Regions from separate parts of the Sphingobacterium sp. 18053 genome, predicted to be linked through region 1. Evidence: riboswitches for the same ligand, from Rfam matches in the RefSeq annotation. Region 1 holds a riboswitch; each other region holds the start of a gene.

Region 1 (4,135 bases):
TTAAATCCGACCACAGGGGGGTATGAAACCGGAATTTATAACGATGCTTATGTGGGAATAGGACGTGCCAATCGCCTGATCGAGAAGCTTCAGGGCTATAACGGCTCCGATATGAACGATGGGGAGAAGAAGAACATGGAAGCCGAAGCCCGCTTTATCCGTGCTTTTGTTTACTTCCAATTGTACAGTATTTATGGTGAGGTGCCGCTTGTGCTTACTTCCCTCAGTCTGGAGAATCAGCGTCAGCCAAAGGAAACTGCAGAGAATATTCTAAAACAGATTCGGGCCGATCTGGATTTTGGGATCGCCAACTTAGCGGCTAAACCTTATTTCAATAATGGGGGGCATGCGACCGCAAGTTCAGCAAAAGCCTTGAAAGCACGGGTTTTACTGTTTGCGGCTTATGGCGACAAAGGGGTGCCCGATTTAGCAATTTTGAAAGAGGTAAAAGACTTATGCACCGATGTCATGAAAGAGTATACTCTGAGTACAGCTTTTGAAAATGTCTTTCGCGATGCAACACAGAAGAACAATACCGAGATTATCTTTTCGGTCAATTTTCTGGCACCGAATAATACAGCCCCCTGGGACATGTATTTAGGCGATTGGATCGCTGCTTCACCTTTACAAAACCTGGTGGATACCTATGAATGCAAAGATGGTCTGCCTTATGGTGAATCACCCTTGACTGACCGAGCTAATCCCTTCAAAGATAGGGATCCGCGCTTGAGCAAAACAATTTTCGTGGATCATCCCGACTTTGGCGGCGGTAAGATCCATACACCGTCCAATCCGCGGCCTACAGGTTATGGGGTGTTGAAATTTTTGGATCCGGCCAACTTACCTTTTGGCTTTTCAACATTGAGCCAACAGGATGCGGTTGTACTGCGGTTTGGGGAGGTGTTATTGATGTATGCCGAAGCACAAAATGAAATTGCCGGACCAGATCCATCGGTTTACGATGCCATGAATACTCTGAGGAGCCGCGTTCAGATGCCCGGGTTTCCTGCCGGTTATACCAAGGAAAAAATGCGCAACCGTATCCGCCACGAAAGAAGGGTTGAACTTGCTTTCGAAGGACTACGGCATTACGACCTGATTCGTTGGCATATCGCAGGCGAAGTACTCAATGCGGTCAAAGACAGTAAAGTGCCCTATCATTTTGAAGACAAATTTTACCGCTGGCCATTACCACAAACAGAAATTGAGAAAAGCGCAGGTGTGTTAATTCAGAATCCAAACTATAAATAATAAGATTATTGCCTTCTTTTAAATCGGCAATTTCCTAAACCAACCACAGCAGCGCGCACGAAGTCCTTTCGATGCGCGCTTTTTTTTGTCGATAACGATTACTGTAAAGGAATCAGGACATTCTGTTCCAAGCGTACAGGGACATGCTTCACCGAGGTAAAACCGTCTTCCTTGGAAATGATGTTGGAAAGATCCAGTCCTCTTTTGGAGAACGTACTGATCAAAGCTGTTCTAAAGGTTGCCTTGGCTGAACCCCAGCCTTGTCCTAAGATGGTGTCATTGTTGAGCTGTATCAGTTCATCTGTTGAGTAATAACTGAATTTTTCCAGTAAGTGTTGGTAAAGATTTGTTGTAGTAGCCATACAATTTAAAAATTTAAAGGATTAAACCATAAACTGTATCCAGATCTTGTTGGGAAAATAATCGTTCTGCGACGTTTATTTTGGTCGAAACCCGTATTAATTTACCACCGCGGTGCCTGCACTCGGTTGGTATTGCATCATGCAATTCTGAATACTCTACAAATATAGTAGATTATTTTTTATAATTAAAAATATTTTTGTTTTTAAGGGTAAATGAACGTTAGCAACAGGAATAGGGAGGTCAAAAGCGAGGCGCGTTGTTGGCTGTGATTTGGTTATGAAGCGGATAGCTGGGCGAAAAATTTATCATGTTACTGTAATCTCATCGAAAATACTTTTAAAAATAGAGATAAGACAATACTTTTGCGCCATGAATAGAATTGCGGAAATTAACGAATACATTGCTGCCGAACGCGAGGTATTATTGCAACACCCTTTGTATCGTAAGATCAAAACGATCAAGAATCTACGTTCTTTTACAGAAGGGCATGTGTACGCTGTATGGGATTTTATGTCTTTACTAAAAGCTTTACAGATTAAATTGACCTGTACGACTTTACCTTGGTTTGCGAGTGAGCATCCATCAACACGCTATCTAATCAACGAAATTGTATTGGCTGAGGAGTCGGATGAATATATTGATGGCCGCCGTTTGAGCCATTTTGAGATGTATCTGGACGCCATGGATGCCATGGGTGCCGACCTTCATCTGGTCAACAAATTTATTGCTCACGCCAAAAAATCGAGTAACATATTCGATGTCATTGCAACGACCACATTGGACAAGCGGATCAAAGACTTTTTGAATTTTACATTCGAAGTGATTGCTGAGGGCGAGGTGCATAAAATTGCTGCTGCATTTACATTTGGACGCGAAGATCTTATCCCGGGAATGTTTACCTCTATTTTGGAAGAAATTAAAACAAATTTCCCTACAGCCAATCTGGATAGCTTTATCTATTATTTTCAACGTCATATTGACCTTGATGGCGATGAGCACGGGCCTTTGGCGATGCAGATGATCACAGATCTCGGGAAGGACGATGAGGTTAAATGGACAGAAATGAAAGAGATCAGTAAAATTGCGCTACAAAAAAGAATACAGTTGTGGAATGCAATAGAAGATTCCTTATACGGATAATCTATTATTATACCGTCGAGAAAGGCCTTTCAAATCATGATTTGAAAGGTCTTTTTTATGTGCTGTAAAAAAGGATATTGTAAGGGCTTCTTGGCAGATATTGGTCTTTTTGTTTGAATTGATGAAAAAATGTCTTTTTTCCATAACATATTGGCGTTTGTGAAGAAATCCAAGTTCCAATAAGTGTCTAAGTTTGCTACGCAAAAAAATTACATAGCACACGTGAACTTTTTTCCTCCCTATTGGGCAAAAGGAATACTAACCATGGGATTGTTAGTATTCGCTATTTCGGACACCTTCGCCCTCGATTCTTTGCACATGTCCCTGAAAGACATGATCGACAAAGCGCTACAGAACAGTAAATACATCGAGCAGTCCTATTTGCAGCTCAAAGAAACTGAGGTGGCAGTACAGCAGCAACGCATGGAGTTGCTGCCCAAAATTTCCGCCAGAGCTTCTGCTAGTTATGCGAGTAATATGCCTGTGTATGACCAGGGGCTTTTAAATAAACCTTCCCAGCATGATATCATTCATTACTTGTACGATAGCGGCCTGGATTTTTATCTGAACCTCTACAATGGGCATCGGGACCTGATGAAAATTGAGTCCAAAAAATTGGAAAATGAGCTGGCCAGAATCGATTGGAAGAATGCCGCAGCGCAGACGAAATTGGAGGTTTGCAATCTTTTTTTGGATTTGGAACTGTCGTATAGTAACCGATCTTTAATTGAGCAGGATATTGCTGATCAACGGGTACAGCTCAAAGAGATTGAGCATCTGTATAAGGCGGGCGTGGTATTACACAGTGACGTCTTGCGTATTTCGTTAGAGCTTTCGAAGCGGGAACTGTTGCTCGTGCAGATCGGTCATGATATTCAGGCTGCAAATCAGAAGCTGCAGCTTATTGGCGGTATTACAGCGGAGATTGTGCCCCTGCCCGAGCAGTTTCAAGTGGAAAGCCCCAGCTATGAAGCGCTTGTTGCCGAAGCGCGAAGCCATGCTTTTTCCCTCCTAAAATCCGAACAGGAAGTGGTTTTGAAGAAGTTGTCGGTCAAACAGGCGCGATCAAATTATCTTCCTGAGTTGGGGTTGACCAGTACATTCACCTTTGCCAATCCACAGGTCTTCTTGTATCCCTATAATCCCAGCTGGTATAATCTGAGTATCACAGGACTCAAATTAAACATACCGATCTCGGCTATCTATCTCAATAAAAACGTGGTGCGCGGAGCACAGATCGCATTGGATCGACAAGAGGTAAAACACCGTCATGAAGAGGAGATTCTGGAAAATCAGCTGTTACAGGCCCTGTTGGATTATCAATTGGCTATTAAGCAGCAGGACGTCTGTCAAAACAATAAGGCGTTGGCGCAGGAAAATG
Region 2 (4,135 bases), on a different contig from region 1:
TTCGGTATGCGCATCAATTATATCACAATAACTTTAAAATTAATGCCCTCTTACAGGATTTAAAAGAAATTCAAGAACAGCAGACCGGTCAAGCAAAAAGTATATTATGTTCGATCATAAGCAACATCGAAGCAATTATTGAAGTACTCAACCGAATTCAGGTAGCTTTTTATCAAAATCAGGAAATTCAGGATAAGATTGACAGCAGTGAGTACCAGCAATTTATCAATCGACCTTTGCGCAATCTTGCTGATCTAAAAAGTAAACTCCATCTGAATAACCCGCTTTTTCGATTTGCCGTTCGGATGGCTCTTCTTTTTGGAACAGGCGCATTGATCGGTATTTTATTTTTGGATTTTAAATATACCTATTGGATCTTACTGACGATCGCTATTGTTGCCAGACCAGCATTTTCAATGACAAAAAAGCGTAATATAGAGCGTATTGTAGGCACATTCTCGGGTATAATAGTTGGTATATTCTGCTTAATTTCTATTCATTTTCTCCCAGCTCTCCTTACCATAGCTGCATTAGGTCTTTTCGGATTCTTTTTGTTCAACCGATCTAATTATATGGTCAGTGTCATCTTTATTACCTTGGGAATTGTGATTGCGCTCAATTTGTTCGAAGGCAATATCAATCTCATTTTAGGCAGCCGAATACTTTTCACACTCATTGGAGCATTCTTGGCTATAGCAGGTTATTTCTTGATACCTGTACGCCAAAGCACAGGCATGGTTCAGCTGGCAAAAGAGGTATCCCTTTACAACGAGCATTATTTCCAAACCATCAATAACCGTCTGTCGGACGAGAAACAAAGTTCTTTTGATATACGACTGGCTCGCAAAAAAGCGCAGACTGCCATGGCCCTGTTTTCAGACGCTATCAATCAAATGAAAAAAGAACCCGAGCATAAATGGATAGATTGGTCGCATATCCACCATTTTCAGGCACTCTCTTATCAGGTCAACTCCCATTTGGTGGGGCTTTCGTTATCGTTAAGCAAAAAGACGAATCGCCACCTAGCGTATGATATCCATAGTAGAATTGATGCACTTAAACCTCTTTTAACAGATTTAAATCAAATTGCGGAACGGATCAACTTAAAGAAATCATAATACCCGATTGACAGTTATTTATCCGGTTTCATCCGACGATATGCGATCCCGATCGGTATGTTATTCAAAATTCCTTTAACTAAAAAATAGCTTTTCTTTTGCTTTAATAAAAAAAGAGTTTATATTTGTGTCGTCTTCGAAAGAAGATTTCTAATCAACACCTCCCTTAATCAGTAGGTCTTGATTTATAAAGAAGTGGCGAGAGACTGGCTCAATGACCCACTGGCAACCTTCAATTTGTTTGAAAAGGTGCCAATTCCTGTCCAAAACAATATCGTTTTGGAGCATATAAATGACATAAGACAATGATTATTAAACTACTGAAGTCCATTAAAAATTCAGGTTCAACACAAGTGAACCACACGATAAGCGAAAGTGTAAGTCATCGTACAACTGTATTGATGCGAATGCGTATGCATATGCACTTCCATGCTTGTTAAAAATCATTTCCTTTTTCTTGGATAAAGATTTAACAGACCCTTCAACGAGGTGTGTATGCTTCTCTTTTTACTTAGCAATTTCTTTTTGAACCCTTAAAATCTGATATATTATGTCTTCAAACAAAAATTTAAAATTCGAAACTCTTCAGGTTCACGCTGGCCAAGTCGCTGATCCTACTACGGGATCTAGAGCAGTTCCTATATATCAAACAACATCTTTTGTATTTGAAAATGCCGAACACGGCGCAAACTTATTTGCATTAAAGCAGTTCGGCAATATCTATACACGGATTATGAATCCTACTACGGATGTTTTCGAACAACGTATTGCGGCACTGGAAGGTGGAGTCGCAGCTGTTGCTGTTGCATCTGGCCAGGCAGCACAGTTTATAGCTTTAAATAATATCTTGGAAAGTGGTGACAATTTTGTTGCCGGATCCAACTTATACGGCGGTACATTTAACCAGTTTAAAGTTTCTTTTAAACGCCTGGGCATCGAAGCTCGATTTGCAACGGACGCCGAGGCAGATAAAATTGAAGCCCTCATTGATGATAAAACAAAGGCCATCTATGTTGAAACAATTGGAAACCCAAGTTTCAATATTCCAGACTTTGAGAAAATTGCTGCCGTAGCAAAAAAATATGACTTACCATTAATCGTCGATAATACTTTTGGAGCTGGGGGTTATTTATTTAAACCTTTGGAGTACGGTGCGAATGTGGTTGTTGAATCGGCTACTAAATGGATCGGTGGACATGGCACAAGCATTGGCGGTGTCATCGTCGACGGCGGAAACTACAATTGGGGCAATGGAAAATACCCTCAATTTTCCGAACCATCTGAAGGCTATCATGGCTTAGTTTTTTCCGAAGTTTTCGGTGAAGGCGGACCGTTTGGAAATATTCAATTTGCCATTCGGGCACGTGTGGAAGGGCTTCGGGATTTCGGGCCAGCACTCTCCCCTTTCAATTCATTCTTATTATTACAAGGGCTTGAAACGCTGTCTTTACGGGTGCAACGCCATGTAGATAACACTTTAGAGGTAGCTAAATGGCTTGAGGCGCATCCACAGGTAGAAAAAGTAAACTATCCGGGCTTAAAAAGCTCTCCGAGCTTCGCTAACGCACAAAAATACCTTAAAAATGGCTATGGTGCGGTGCTTTCTTTCCAGCTCAAGGGTGACGCAGCACAGAAGGCCAATAGCTTTATCGACAGCTTAGAATTGATCAGTCACTTGGCCAATGTCGGTGATACGAAGTCATTGATTATCCATCCAGCAGCGACTACTCACCAACAATTGAGTGATGAAGATCAAGCCAATGCTGGAGTGTTCAAAGGTTTATTACGCCTTTCTGTAGGAATAGAACATATTGATGACATCAAAGCTGATTTACAACAAGCTTTTGATAAAATTAAATAATCAGATTTTTTCGGCTTAAACTTAAACGTAAAATGAGTAAGCATATTTATCTGCACCCGGAGCCTTTTGTATTTGAAAATGGAAGAGAGCTTACTGATTTACAAATCAGTTATGAAACATTTGGCAAACCCAACGCAGATCGCAGTAATGTGATCTGGGTTTGCCATGCACTTACGGCTAATGCAGATGTACTGGATTGGTGGTCCGGTCTTTTTGGAACAGGTGAATTATTTGATTCAAACGATTATTATATTATCTGCGCCAATGTCATAGGATCAGCATATAATAGCAGTAATCCGCTATCTGTAAACCCAGCTACTGGACAGCCTTACTACCTATCTTTTCCTGAATTTACAGTAAGGGATTTGGTCAATGCACATCAATTTCTTGCAGACCACCTGGATATCAAACAAATAGAGATCCTTATTGGCGGCTCATTGGGCGGTCAACAAGCATTGGAATGGGCCGTATCGCACAGTATAGCCATCAACCATCTAATCGTCGTTGGAACAAATGCCGTCCATTCACCATGGGGTATTGCATTCAATGAAAGTCAACGTCTTGCCATTACAACTGATCGAACCTTTTACGCCAATCATCCCGATGGCGGAGCTAAGGGTTTAAAAGTTGCACGCGCTATGGCACTGTTGTCTTACCGCAACTATACAACGTATGCCAACACACAAAAGGAGGATGATAACGAAAAACTCGATCATTATAAAGCATCCTCCTATCAAAACTATCAGGGTGAAAAATTGGTGAAACGCTATAATGCGTACAGCTATTACTTCCTAACCAAAGCAATGGACAGCCATAATTTAGGTCGGGGAAGACGATCTATCGAATCCGCTTTAGCGAGCATTGACTGTCCAACTTTAGTACTGAGCGTCAATACAGATTTGTTGTTTCCTCCACAAGAGCAACAATTCATCGCTCAACATGTTCCGAATGCCCACTATCAGGAGATTGAATCTACCTATGGCCACGATGGATTTTTGATCGAAACAAAAAAACTCACTAAAATCATCAGCAACTTTCTGCGGAAACAAAAAGAATACCTAAACGAATTAGTATAAGAGAATAAATAATATATATAAGAGAATTTAAGAAGAGATATGAGTAATAAATTAACAATAGGGATGTTTGGGTTTGGTGT
Region 3 (4,135 bases), on a different contig from region 1:
TCAGCATCCATTGCAGCGATATCTTCGATTACATTATTGAACTCAGAGTAACACATGTGTGTGTGAATCTGTGTATCGTCTTCTACATTTGATGAAGAAACACGGAAAGCACGTACTGCCCAGTTCAAGTAATCTTTTTGATCAGCTTTACGTAGCGGCAATCCTTCACGGATAGCTGGTTCATCGATTTGTATGATTTTGATACCTGCTTTTTCCAACGCTTGTACTTCATCCAAGATCGCCAATGCAATTTGGTAAGTCGTTGTTGAACGCGGTTGATCGTTACGTACGAAAGACCATTGTAAGATAGTAACCGGACCAGTCAACATACCTTTAACCGGACGGTTAGTCAATGATTGCGCGTATGAAGACCAACGGACAGTCATATCTTCAGGACGGTATACATCACCATAGATAATTGGAGGTTTTACACAACGTGAACCGTAAGATTGTACCCAGCCGTTTTGTGTGAAAGCGTAACCAGCCAATTGTTCACCGAAGTATTCAACCATGTCGTTACGTTCGAATTCGCCGTGTACTAATACGTCGATATCTAATTGCTCTTGAAGACGGATTGTGTTCTCAGTTTCTTCTGCGATTGCTTTATCATATTCTGCCTGCGTGATAGCACCTTTTTTCAAGTCTGCTCTCCATTTACGAACATCTTTCGTTTGTGGGAATGAACCAATAGTTGTAGTAGGGAATGCCGGCAAGTTGAATTTCGCTTGTTGCGCTGCTTTACGGTCAGCAAATGCTGAAGTACGTTTTGCATCGTTATCAGTGATATTGCTTGTACGTGTTTTAACCTCTGGTTTGTGGATCAATGGAGAAGTACGACGACTTTCAGCAGCAGCTTTGTTAGCTTCGAAGCGTTTTGCTGTTTCAGCATCAACTTCACCTTCCGCTAGTACGGCTAAGTCTTTTACCTCAGCTAATTTTTGTTTAGCAAATGCTAACCAGTTTTTTACTTCAGCTGGTAGCGATTGCTCATTGTGCTCATTGTCTAAGTCAAAAGGAACGTGCAACAATGATGAAGAAGGAGCTACCCATACACGGTCTTTTCCTAATGCATCAACAGCCTGTTTGATTTTAACCAATGATTTTTCGTAATCATTTTTCCAGATGTTACGGCCTTCAACAATACCCAAAGATAATGTTAATGAAGCAGGAACTTTAGCTAGTACCGTATCCAATTGGTTTTCACCGCGTACCAGATCTAAATGTAAAGCATGGATAGGTAGGTTAACTGCGATATCTTCGTTGTCTTTTAAAGCTTCGAAGTAAGTAGTCGCGATTAATTTGATATTTTTTGCTGCTGCAGCTAATTTTTCGAAAGTAGGTTGATATAAAGCTTTTACTTTAGCATCTAAATCCAATGCTAAGAAAGGCTCGTCAATCTGAACATATTGGGCACCAGCCTCAGCTAGTTTAGCTAATATTTGCTCATATACTGGAACAAGTTTATCCAATAAATCGATGCGGTCGAAGCCAGCTTCTTTTTCTTTACCGATCAAAAGGTAAGTGATAGGACCTAGTAGAACTGGTTTAGTATCGATGCCCAATGATTTTGCTTCGTTATATTCATTTAAGAATTTTTCGGACGTCAATTTGAATTCTTGATCTTTTGTGAATTCTGGCACCATATAGTGGTAGTTGGTATCCAACCACTTGGTCATTTCCATTGCAGTCACGTCGATTCCTTCTTGTTGGAAACCACGCGCCATGGCAAAATATAGATCTAAGCTGTAATTGTTGTCTACTTTATTCAATAAAGAATGGTAACGAGCAGGAATTGCACCAACAGTAAGGGTTAAATCCAATACTTGATCGTAAAAAGAGAAATCATTGGAAGGGATCAAATCTATTCCAGCATCTTTTTGTGTTTTCCAATTGCCTTCACGAATTTTTTTTGCGGTGTCCAATAATTCCTCAACAGAAGATTTTTTAGCCCAATAGGCCTCATTGGCTTTTTTCAATTCGCGGAACGCGCCCACACGAGGGTAACCTAAATTGTTAGTCAATAACATAATGAATGTTTTTAATATTTCTTTTTCAACTATATTTCTTGCTAGAGAGAGAAGGACACACTAGAATTCGGTGACTTCGGCTTATCATTCCCATATCAAGTAGGGTAGAATTTAGCACCTTGTCAAGGGACAGGTTGCTAAGGCTTCATCGGGTCTATTCCCTCTGCCTTTCTCTATAAGCGACGCTAAGTTAGAACATTTCTTTTTGAAATGCAAATTTTTTATAAAAGTGCATCAATTTTTTATATTCTACTAAGGATAAAATTGTTTTGTTCTTTTCTTTTCATCCGTGATTTAGTGTATGCCATGTTTCAATACGTTGTGGCATAAAAAATGGGGAATGACTGTTTCTCATTCCCCATTCTTTTAGCTCACCAAAAGTTTGTAACCTTTTCCGTGCACATTGACAATTTCAACCTTACTATCTTCTTTTAGATATTTACGAAGTTTACTGAGAAATACATCCATACTTCTACCCGTAAAGTAGTTGTCATCATGCCATATTTTTAATAAAGCTTCTTCCCGGGTCAGCACATCATTTTTCTTTAAACAAAGCAAACGTAGTAGTTCCGCTTCTTTGGTGGATAGTTTTTGCATCTGTCCTTTGTAAGAAATTTGCTGACTTGTATAATCAAAGAAATAATCACCAATTTCAAATTTATCAGCAACCACTTCCTCTTCTTTGTCTCGAACACTGCGCTTCAGCAAAGCATTGATGCGGAGCAATAATTCCTCCACTCGAAAAGGCTTTGTGATATAATCATCTCCCCCTAATTCAAAGGCTTCGGTTTTATCTTCCATCATCCCCTTTGCTGTGGCAAAGATAATAGGAACAGTGTTGTTTGTTTTTCTGATTTCACGTCCAACTGTAAATCCGTCCTTTTTTGGCATCATGACATCGAAAATACAGAGGTCGTAGTTATTTTTTTTGAATTGAGAAATCGCTTCATCTCCATCCGTGCATAATGTGACGTCAAATTTTCCCTTTAATTCGAGATAGTCTTTTAAAAGATCCCCCAAATTAGGATCATCTTCTGCTAATAATATCTTTTGCATAATGATTATATTAATTTTCACCAATGTCCCTTGATGCTGATAAATCAGCTTTCCTCAACCTTTGAAATTTTTTAAAGAGGAAATATACAAAAAAGGAACGTTTTATTTTTTAATAGGCAAAATTACTTCAAAGGTCGTGCCCTTATCTTTTTCACTTTTAACTGTAATTTTTCCGTTCAGCCTTCTCAGGATGTCCTGTACATAACTTAAGCCAAGACCAAATCCTTTGACATTATGAACATTTCCAGTTGGAATACGGTAGAACTGGTCGAAAATCTTTTGCAGGTGATCCCGGCTCATCCCAATACCGTTGTCGGCAATAGTGACGACAATGGTATCGCCAACATTTTTTGAATTGATGTTGACATGTAAATCTCCTTTGCTGTACTTGATGGCATTATCCAATAAATTGTAAAATACATTCGAAAAATGTAACTCATCACCGATGACAATATCCTTTGTCGCTGCAAGATCTATACTGAATTTTCCGCCGATATTCTGCATGCGTAGCTGCATACTGTCCGTTACTGCAGAAACAAGATCATTGATGCTTACTTCTACCTGGTCGAGTTTTAGCGTTTCTTTTTCTAGTCTTGCCAAATCGAGTACACGTTCAATATGATTTCCGAGTCTAACATTTTCGTCGTAGATGATATTAGCCAATTTCTGAACGCGCTTGTGGTCGGCATTGATGTCTGGATCTTTAAGTGACTCACTAGCAATCATAATTGTTGCAACAGGTGTTTTAAACTCATGCGTCATGTTGTTGATGAAATCTGTTTTCATTTCCGAAACTTTCTTTTGTCTGAAGATGATAATCAGTGTATAAGCAAAACAACCCACCAACAAGAAAAGTAGTGCCAGCATAGGTAGTAACAGATAGCCCATATTATCTGCGATTATTGCCTTTTTATTGGGGAAATAGATTGTTAATTTCCCTGGCGCAGCACCGATATCACCTTTAAAAAGTGCGGTCGAGTATTTTGTTGTATTTGTTGGGTTATTTAAAGCGGCTTCGTTTAAAATATTATTCAGTAATATATTGTTTGTAC
Region 4 (4,135 bases), on a different contig from region 1:
TTCGCTTTTCCACGGATCAAAACCATGGTATAGGAGCTATACCCAAATAGAATAAAACAAAAAACCAGCAACCCGGTATGCAGTGTGTATTGCCGCTTTTTATAAGAATAATATAGCCCATAAATGAGGAAGCTCCCCAACAGCAGACAAAAGAAGAAGATGCCTGAGCCAAAGCCCAAACCTAGCGAGTTTACAAACAAGAGGTCTACCTTAGCTGCGAGACCGACCAACCATTGAATAATTCCCCACAAAACGGCCCCCAAGATCAGCACTCCTACCAAGAAAGCTTTTACTGTACCTTTCGCATTAACCTGCCCTGCTCTCCTGAAATAGACAACCATCGCTATAGCCGGGATTGCCAACAGATTTAATAGGTGCACTCCGATTGAAAGGCCCATAACAAAAGCAATAAAAACCAGCCAACGATCGCTACCTTCTTCATCTTCACGCACTTCCCACTTTAAAATTGCCCAAAAAACAATCGCTGTACACAATGAAGACATCGCATATACCTCAGATTCAACAGCCGAATACCAGAATGAATCACTGAAGCAGAAAGCCATTGCACCAACTAAACCCGCAGCAAAAATTTGGAAATAATTCGATAATTGAACTTTCTCTTGCCTGTTGAGTATCCTTTTGGCAATTGCTGTTATCGTCCAGAATAAAAATGTAACAGTAAGCCCACTGCAGATTGCGGATCCAATATTCATCCAATAGGCAATTTTACCTGCATTACCAAAAGCCAGGTTGGAAAATATATTCTGAATAAGAAGAAATAATGGTGCTCCCGGTTGGTGTGCCACTTCTAGCTTGTAGGCACAGGCAATAAATTCACCACAATCCCACCAGCTTACCGTCTTTTCAACGGTGGCGATATATACACATGTAGCAATTAGTCCGCAAGCAAAGCCGAGTAGAGAATTTAATCTAGTGTACTTCATAAGGTCAATTTGGTCTATTGTTAAAATCCTTTTTAGCACTTTAAGTTAAAAAGTTATCCTGACTCCAATAAGTTAATTAACACTATTTAACACAAGTATCTGACTATAAACAGGCTACTCAACCCTGAATATAGAGACCGACCTAAACCACACTATCGAAATTATGGACTTATTTCGGGCTTTCACAACCAATATTACAATAAAAAAAGGAAGCTTATTGGCTCCCTTTTCGTATTATTTTTATGAGTTAGGCTAGTTTTTCAACAATTTTCTTTGTTGGACCAGGATTACTCATCGTATAGAAATGTAATACCGGAGCGCCAAATTTAATCAGCTCCTGACATTGTTGCACCAACCACTCCTCACCGACTTGTCTGACGTCGGCATTCGTTTTACATGCTGAAACAGCATCGCTCAGTTCCTCCGGAATATCTAAATGAAATATCCTTGGTAAGGTCACCAACTGCTTTTTCGTTGTCAATGGTTTTAATCCTGGAATAATAGGCACATGGATTCCATTGTCTCTACATTTTGTTACAAACTCTTTGTATTTCTCAACATTAAAGAACATCTGAGTCACAATAAACTCTGCTCCCATATCGACTTTTTGTTTCAGATATTTAAAATCAGTATTGAAATTTGGCGATTCAAAATGCTTTTCGGGATATCCCGCTACTCCGATGCAAAAATCAGTCTTTTCCGATGTGATAATGTCTTCATGCAGATACTTTCCTTTATTCATATCAGTTACCTGTTCCAATAGGTCTGTTGCAAAAGCATGTCCACCATCGCTCGGTATGAAATCGGCATCGCCTTTACGTGCATCTCCCCGCAATACCAAGACGTTATCTATCCCCAGGAAGTTCAAATCGATCAGGGCATTTTCAGTTTCCTCTTTTGTAAAACCACCACATATCAAATGGGGCACCGCATCTACTTTATATTTATTCATGATTGCAGCACATATCGCCACTGTCCCAGGACGTTTACGATAGGAAACGCGTTCCAGTAATCCACTCGCATGCTCTTTATAGATATAATCTTCCCGATGGTAGGTTACGTCGATAAAAGGAGGTTTAAACTCCATCAGTTCATCCATGGTTTTAAAAATACTTTGGATGCCCTGCCCTTTCGCCGGTGGCAATAGCTCAAAAGAAAACAATGTTTTTCCTTTGGCATTCTGGATATGATCGATAATCTTCATTAAAAAACTGTTTTTAGTTTGGTTGGCTTACATCGAAACGCACAAGTCGAGGAATCGTTTATCTACATGTAACTTATCTTTCCCACATGGAGTAGGGTAGAATTTAGCACCTTGAACAATACAGGTTGCTAAGGCTTCAACGGGTCTAGTCCCTCGGCCTTTCTCTATAAGCGTTGCTAATATCGTTTTAAAAAATCAAAAGACAAAAATATTTTTTCGAAAAGGCAAAAATAGCGGCAAAAAGACTGCAATAAATGCGGCTTCAGGTTTATTCCCAGTCAACAACAGGAATTTACGCTCCACCAAAAGTAAAAGACTTAAAAAAACAGATAAAATTAACGATCGAGGATCATCGACAGCGAAGAGATTGACTATGCCACAACAGGATTGGCTAAAGATTCGCTGCCAGGGAATTCCGTAGATTTTTGAGATAAAATGTGATCAATAAGAGTCCTGTAACATGGTACTCCTCTTTCGATCCAAATTTAAAACCATCAAATAAATATTGATAGGCGACTAATGCATTTTTTTCGTTGTAAAATAATTCCTTCCAAGAATCGGGAACATCTGCCCATGCCTTGAGCACAATGCCATTCTCAGCATAAATAATGGGTGATTCAACACCATCCATTCGATAATCGTGATGTGTACCAGAACTTGATATGTGTTGGAAATAAGCGATAGAATAATCTACAAAATTCAATGCCCTAGCTTTTATCTCCTTTTCACTTTCTGATTTTACAGGGGCATTTCGCCATAGATTCACTTGGCTATCAAATTTGCTGGGGGTCTCCCGGATAGGGGTTTTATCTAACGCAAAGTTGATATAAAGTCTTTCGCTAGTGGGTATACGTGCTGAGCTAAACTGTGAAAAATCACCTCTCAGCTGAACAAAATCGCTTTTTACCTTAATAATATCTAATGCGAGGCTACCTTTTTTCTCATCGGTCAATTCTAATCGATCGCCGTTGAATCTATACTTACCGAAGAGTAAGATATCATCGATCGCCATGACAAACTTGTCTTTATCATGGAGAGAGAGAAAGGACCGATATATCGTAGGATCATTACCATAGGTATCTGCCTCGACATTTTGGGGTGATTCTCTTTTTACTTTATGATACTCTTCATTTGAATAGCCCAATATCATTTGGTAATTGCCTTCAGGAAAGTCCTTTTTCTTCCCAAAGAAAGCACAAGAAGACAACGAGAATACGAATAGCAGCAGTAATAACGGTTTCAAAATCAATCAATAATTATGGCCAGTAATAATATACAGACCAAGATAAGAAATTACTGCAATAGTTCGTATACTGCTATTTATTTGAATAAGCTCGGGGATATGCTTATTCTTTATAAAGATCCACCAAGCCTTCTGGCAATTCAACTTCAATGATCTCCTCTTCGCCATCGATTCCTAAGATCAAATCATCAGACAACGGGAACATCAGTTCTTTACCGTCCATATTTACCGAGGCGACAAATTGTTGTGGAAATTCCTGGACATCTGTTATTTGCCCCAGTTCACCATGGTTTTCATCAATCACTAAAAAACCGATTAAATCAGTATATCTAAAATCATCTGGATCGCGCTCGGGCATCTTATCATTGGAAAGATATAGCTTTTTACGGACAAGTACTTGAGCCTTATCGATATGATCCACATCCTCAAATGTCACATACGCTGTACTATTTTTTTGAAATTTAATGGTATCAACAAAATAAGGAACAAGCTTTTTGTTCACTTCCACAAAGACAACATCGATATTCAAACTCTCGTATTCCTCGAATTCAAAAAACAGTTGTACTTCTCCTTTAAGACCTCTTGTTTTACTGATGTAACCGATGTAAAAGCTTTGATCAATAGTCATATATTTCGTATTTAGCGATTAGCTGTGAGACATGATTTGGCAAACCATTAGCCTATTGGCTGTTTCAAAAAAAGCCGGCTCAAGATTGAGTCGGCTTTCTCGAATACTTTATGAAA

Evidence for each region. Region 1 has a riboswitch for S-adenosylmethionine ahead of GVK91_RS23930 (5-oxoprolinase). Riboswitches for the same ligand answer to the same signal wherever they lie in the genome.
Region 2: another riboswitch for S-adenosylmethionine. It lies ahead of GVK91_RS18905 (O-acetylhomoserine aminocarboxypropyltransferase/cysteine synthase family protein); the one in region 1 lies ahead of GVK91_RS23930 (5-oxoprolinase).
Region 3: another riboswitch for S-adenosylmethionine. It lies ahead of metE (5-methyltetrahydropteroyltriglutamate--homocysteine S-methyltransferase); the one in region 1 lies ahead of GVK91_RS23930 (5-oxoprolinase).
Region 4: another riboswitch for S-adenosylmethionine. It lies ahead of GVK91_RS05690 (methylenetetrahydrofolate reductase); the one in region 1 lies ahead of GVK91_RS23930 (5-oxoprolinase).

Annotation. Positions count from the first base shown of each region.
Region 1 is NZ_CACSJW010000011.1:105,771-109,905, reverse strand. Features, by position in the region: gene GVK91_RS23935 (RagB/SusD family nutrient uptake outer membrane protein) at 1-1,251, shown strand, start outside; gene GVK91_RS23930 (5-oxoprolinase) at 1,350-1,613, opposite strand; SAM-I-IV-variant riboswitch at 1,680-1,773, opposite strand; gene GVK91_RS23925 (DUF3050 domain-containing protein) at 1,984-2,754, shown strand; gene GVK91_RS23920 (TolC family protein) at 3,019-4,135, shown strand, end outside.
Region 2 is NZ_CACSJW010000008.1:84,192-88,326, forward strand. Features, by position in the region: gene GVK91_RS18900 (FUSC family membrane protein) at 1-1,118, shown strand, start outside; SAM riboswitch class I at 1,301-1,413, shown strand; gene GVK91_RS18905 (O-acetylhomoserine aminocarboxypropyltransferase/cysteine synthase family protein) at 1,669-2,979, shown strand; gene metX (homoserine O-acetyltransferase) at 3,012-4,055, shown strand; gene GVK91_RS18915 (homoserine dehydrogenase) at 4,095-4,135, shown strand, end outside.
Region 3 is NZ_CACSJW010000010.1:134,963-139,097, reverse strand. Features, by position in the region: gene metE (5-methyltetrahydropteroyltriglutamate--homocysteine S-methyltransferase) at 1-2,027, opposite strand, end outside; SAM riboswitch class I at 2,106-2,209, opposite strand; gene GVK91_RS22605 (response regulator transcription factor) at 2,394-3,083, opposite strand; gene GVK91_RS22600 (sensor histidine kinase KdpD) at 3,186-4,135, opposite strand, start outside.
Region 4 is NZ_CACSJW010000002.1:421,641-425,775, forward strand. Features, by position in the region: gene GVK91_RS05685 (DUF2723 domain-containing protein) at 1-944, opposite strand, end outside; gene GVK91_RS05690 (methylenetetrahydrofolate reductase) at 1,192-2,148, opposite strand; SAM riboswitch class I at 2,219-2,321, opposite strand; gene GVK91_RS05695 (hypothetical protein) at 2,540-3,391, opposite strand; gene rimM (ribosome maturation factor RimM) at 3,495-4,019, opposite strand.